DNA from 2 places in the Chromobacterium rhizoryzae genome. Region 2 is predicted to be linked to the other one. Evidence: riboswitches for the same ligand, from Rfam matches in the RefSeq annotation. Region 2 holds a riboswitch; the other holds the start of a gene.
What was found. Region 2 has a riboswitch for glycine ahead of JC616_RS14260 (trimeric intracellular cation channel family protein). Riboswitches for the same ligand answer to the same signal wherever they lie in the genome.
Positions count from the first base shown of each region.

Region 1 (2,447 bases), 1.9 Mb from region 2:
GCTTGGCGCCCACTTTCGGCAATTCGACGAAAACGATGTCGCCCAGCAGTTCCTGTGCGTGCTCGGTAATGCCCACGGTCACGGAGCCGTCGGCTTCCAGGCGCAGCCATTCGTGGCTTTCAACGTATTTGAGTTCGGCGGGGATGTTGCTCATGAGTGTCTCCAGTCAAATCCAGGTCTTAAACGATATTCCCGGCCGCGTCGCGCGGCCTGCCCAAGCACGCCGCTCAGGCGAAAACTTTTTTGCCGTTGCGCACGAACGGCATTTTGACCACGCGCACCTCGGTCAAGGTTCCGCGCAGATCCACCAGCGCCGTATCGCCGGTGCCGGCCGGCACGCGCGCGATCGCGATGGAGTGTTTGAGGGTGGGCGAGAAGGTGCCGCTGGTGATCACGCCCTCGCCTACGCCTTCCACCACCACTTTCAGGCCTTCGCGCAGCACGCCGCGGCCTTCCAGCACCAGGCCCACTTGCCTGGTTTTCAGGCCGGCGGCTTTCTGCGCCTCCAGCGCCTTGCGGCCGATGAAATCGCGCTCCGCCGGTTCCCAGGCGATGGTCCAGCCCATGCCGGCCTCCAGCGGGGAAACGGTTTCATCCATATCGTGGCCGTAGAGATTCATGCCGGCTTCCAGGCGCAGGGTGTCGCGCGCGCCCAGACCGATCGGCGCCACGCCGGCGGCCTGCAGTTGCTGGAAAAAGGCCGCGGCCTCGACGCCGGGCAGCATCACTTCCAGGCCGTCTTCGCCGGTGTAGCCGGTGCGGGCGTAGAACCAATCGCCGGCGGGCTGGCCTTGGAAGGGCTTCAAGGCCTGGATGACGTCGGCGAGCTCGGGCTTGACCGCGCAGACCTTGGCGATGGCCTGCGGGCCCTGCACCGCCAGGATGGACAGATCGCGGCGCACCTTGATGTCCACGTCGAAATCCGCCTTGCGCCCTTCCATCCAGGCCAGGTCCTTGTCGGTGGTGCCGGCGTTGATCACCATGCGGTAGCCGTAGGAGGTCAGATAGACGATCAGATCGTCCACCACGGTGCCGTCGGGGGTGAGCATGCCGGAATACAGCGCCTTGCCTTCGAAGCCGAGCTTGGCCACGTCGTTGGCGATCAAGCGCTGCAGCCAGACTTTGGCGTCCGGGCCGCTGATGTCCAGCACCGTCATATGGGAAACGTCGAACATGCCGGCGTCGCTGCGCACGATCTCATGTTCCTTGAGTTGGGAGCCGTAATGGATGGGCATTTCCCAGCCGGCGAAATCGACCATCTTGGCGCCGGCGGCGATATGGGATTCAAACAGGGGGGTGCGTTTCGGGGCCGTCATCGGTGCGTCCTTAGCAAAAGCGTGTAGTGTTGCTCTATTCCCTACACCCCTCTGTCCCTGCACCTGAGATTTTCCGGCCTTGCGGCCGTTAGCCCCTTCGGTGGGCATCCGCGGATGCCGCTCTCCAGATTCGGCGAACTGGCTGCGGCCAGTCCGATGATGCAGTCCTTTTGCCTGAGCGATTGCGGGTGCGCTTGCGCCTTCGGCGGTGGCGCGGACGGCCACTCTCTCCTGCATGACGAGCCAGATTATGGTTGCTGGGCCGGGGCTTGGCAAGCCGTGTTTATCTTCAACTTAAACAATGACTTAAAATATTCGAAACCGCAAAACATTGAACCGGCATTGCTTCGTTTAAGATCGATTACGAACATATTTCATTTCCTTATCGATCAAAAAATAGATGACCACCCCATTGCGCCGGCGCTGATCGTAAGATGACATCCATCTTGACCAAGCACGATCTCTATCCGATCTGGAAAGGAAACCGCGATGCGAAAACTGATCAACGATCCGCGCCATGTGGCGCGGGAGATGCTGGAAGGCCTGGCCGACACCCTGCCCGGCCTGGCGCTGCTCGAGGAAGAAAACGTCTTGCTGCGGGCGGACCTTCCCGCCGGCGGCCTGCGCGACAAGGTGGCGCTGATTTCCGGCGGCGGCAGCGGCCACGAACCGGCCCACGCCGGCTACATCGGCCACGGCATGCTGGACGCCGCCGCGGTGGGCGACGTGTTCACCTCGCCCAGCGTAGACACCGTGCTGGCGGCGATCCGCGCCGTCGCCGGCCCCAAGGGCGTGCTGCTCATCGTCAAGAACTACACCGGCGACCGGCTCAACTTCGGCCTGGCGGCGGAACTGGCCCGCGCCGAGGGCATCGCCGTCGACAGCGTGGTGGTGGCCGACGACGTGGCGCTTCGCGACACCGTGGAGCCGGCGCGCAGGCGCGGCATCGCCGGCACGGTGCTGGTGCACAAGATCGCCGGCGCGGCGGCCGCCTCCGGCGCCGGCCTGGCCGAGGTCGCCGCCGCGGCGCGGCAGGCTGCGGAACAGGTGGCCACCATGGGCGTGGGCCTGGGCGCCTGCACGGTGCCGGCCACCGGCCGCCCGGGCTTTCAACTGGACAGCGGGGAGGCG
Region 1 is NZ_CP066126.1:1,265,602-1,268,048, reverse strand. Features, by position in the region: gene gcvH (glycine cleavage system protein GcvH) at 1-154, opposite strand, end outside; gene gcvT (glycine cleavage system aminomethyltransferase GcvT) at 228-1,316, opposite strand; glycine riboswitch at 1,358-1,454, opposite strand; glycine riboswitch at 1,469-1,560, opposite strand; gene JC616_RS05825 (dihydroxyacetone kinase family protein) at 1,806-2,447, shown strand, end outside.
Region 1: linked by a shared signal. The riboswitch ahead of gcvT (glycine cleavage system aminomethyltransferase GcvT) and the one ahead of JC616_RS14260 (trimeric intracellular cation channel family protein) in region 2 are both predicted to bind glycine.

Region 2 (2,447 bases):
CCGCTCCGGCCGCCAAACCCGCCAGCAGCAAACCGGCCGCGGCCAAGCCGGCGCCCGGCAAACCCCCGGCGGCCAAAACCGCCAAAGCGCCAGCGGGCAAAGCCAGCGTGGCCAAAGCCCCCGCAGCCAAAACCCCGGCCGCGCGCAAACCCGCCGCCGGCAAGGACGCGGCCAAGCCCAAAACGCCGAGCAACTAAGCATCAGCCAGCGCAAAAACGCCCGGACAGCCAAACCGCCGTCCGGGCGTTTTCATGTTGATATCGCACTGCAACATTTTTGCCTCGCCCCATGTATACAGTCGTTGACTGAACAATACAGCAAACGCTAATATCCTTGCCTGCTGCGGGAGAGAGGGGCATGCGCCCCCGCCGAAGACGCAAACTCCCATAATCGCTCAGGCAACAGTACCGCAGCCCATGGATACCAGCCGATTGGAGAGAGGCCCTAAGCGCCCGTTCATCATCTGCTACGCTTCAGCGAGAGCGCGTCGGATGATGTGACCGGCCCTTAGCCGCCCACCGAAGGGGCAAGTGACACCCGGCAAGGCCCGCACACAGGCCGCGCCCGTCATCTAACTCTCAGGTAAAAGGACAAGGGGAGAGGCAATGCCGGCAGCGCCGCGCCCATGCGCGGCCCGCCGGCCGTGCTCAGAACGTGCTCACGATCTCGCGAGCAAGGACGAGACAAGGCGAAAACAGCTGAGAAAGCGGAATGTACGAGTAGTACATGAGCATTTCGAAGCGGGTTTCAATGTCGTATCGTCGCAGCGCAGCAGATCGTGCACCAGCTCTCAAGGAAAACCCGTGTTCGAAACTCTTGCCCAGGCTGCGCGCCACCTGGCATGGCCCGCCCATTGCCAACCCATTTTCCCACCCGGCTTCGCCGCGCATCTCGGCGCCAGCCTGTTTGACCATTGCAACTACATGCTTACCCTGATCTATCTGATCGCCATCACCGCGGAAGCGATGACCGGCGCGTTGGCGGCCGGCCGCCGCAATATGGACATCTTCGGCGTTACCGTCATCGCCTTCCTCACCGCCCTGGGCGGCGGCACCGTGCGCGACATCGTGCTGGGCCGCTACCCGATAGGCTGGACCCAACACCCGGAATACGTCGGCCTGGTCATCGCCGGCGGCCTGGCCGCCGTGTTCGTGGCCCGCTATATGAAACGCCTCAGCCGCGTGTTCCTGGTGCTGGACGCGCTGGGCCTGATCGCCTTCACCATCATAGGCTGCGGCGTGGCCCAGTCCATGGACTACCACCCGGTGGTGGTGGTGATGGCCGGCATGATCACCGGCATTGCCGGCGGCATCCTGCGCGACGTGCTGTGCAACCGCGTGCCGGTGGTCTTCCGCCAGGAGCTGTACGCCAGCGTCTCCTTCGCCGTGGCCCTGCTCTACCTGGGCCTGATCAAGCTGGGCGTGCCGCATGATCTCAACGTGCTGGCCAGCTTCGCCGTCGGTCTCGCCATCCGTCTGGCCGCCATCTGGCGCGAATGGCGGCTGCCGGTGTTCATGTATCGGCACGACCTGCACTGACTAAGAGCCGCTAACAAAACCTCGCAGAGAACCTGAGCCAAGGCGCGCCGACGCAGGCAGTACAAGTGGTACGACAAGGAGGCGCAACGCAGGATCAGGGGTTTTGTTAGCGGGTCTAAGCGCCTCTGTTTACCGCTGCGCCGCGGCATCAGGCTTGAATCCCCGCCAGCAGCAGAAACAAGGCCGCCTGACTGGACACGCCCAGCTTGGCGTACAGATGGCGGCGGTGCACCTTGGCGGTTTCCAGCGAGATGCCCAGCTCGCGCGCCACGCCCTTGGTGGAGTGGCCGCCGAGTATCAGCAGCGCCACCTCCCGCTTGGTCAACGGCGAGGAGCCCTGCGCGTGCAGCGCCTCCTCCAGCTGCCGGCGGCTCTGCCTGCCCGCGTTAGCCGCCGGCTGACGCAGCCCTTCGTCCAGACGCGCGGCCAGACGCGACAAGGGCAGCAACCAGGGCGCGAACAGATTGCAAACGCCCAGTTCCTGCTCGCTGAAGCGGCGTTTGCTGCCCAGCGACAGAGACAGCACGCCCTCCGGCAACACTTGCAGAAACTGGATTTCATCCGCCACCACATTGCGCGAAAAGTAACGGCGAAAGTACTCCGTCTCCCGGAAACGGTCCGGCGCCACCTCGTCCAGCCGGTACACGCCGGCGGCCGGGCGCTTCAGCGCAAAACCGTAAAACGGGTCCAGCAGATACAGGCCGCGCCGGTAGTCGGCGAACAAATCGTCGGCGGCGTAATTGGCCGCGTGATCCGCCAGCACCCACGGCGGCGCCTCCTGGCGAAACAGCACCGCCACCCAGGTATCGAAACTCAGGCGTTCCCGTAGAAACGCGGCCAACCCTTGCCAAAAGGCCGCGTTGTCGACGCCGTCCAACAAGCGCCCCAATTGCTGGTGAAACACCAGAT
Region 2 is NZ_CP066126.1:3,196,065-3,198,511, forward strand. Features, by position in the region: gene JC616_RS14250 (DUF3141 domain-containing protein) at 1-197, shown strand, start outside; glycine riboswitch at 334-420, shown strand; glycine riboswitch at 422-604, shown strand; gene JC616_RS14255 (hypothetical protein) at 648-914, opposite strand; gene JC616_RS14260 (trimeric intracellular cation channel family protein) at 924-1,538, shown strand; gene JC616_RS14265 (LuxR C-terminal-related transcriptional regulator) at 1,687-2,447, opposite strand, start outside.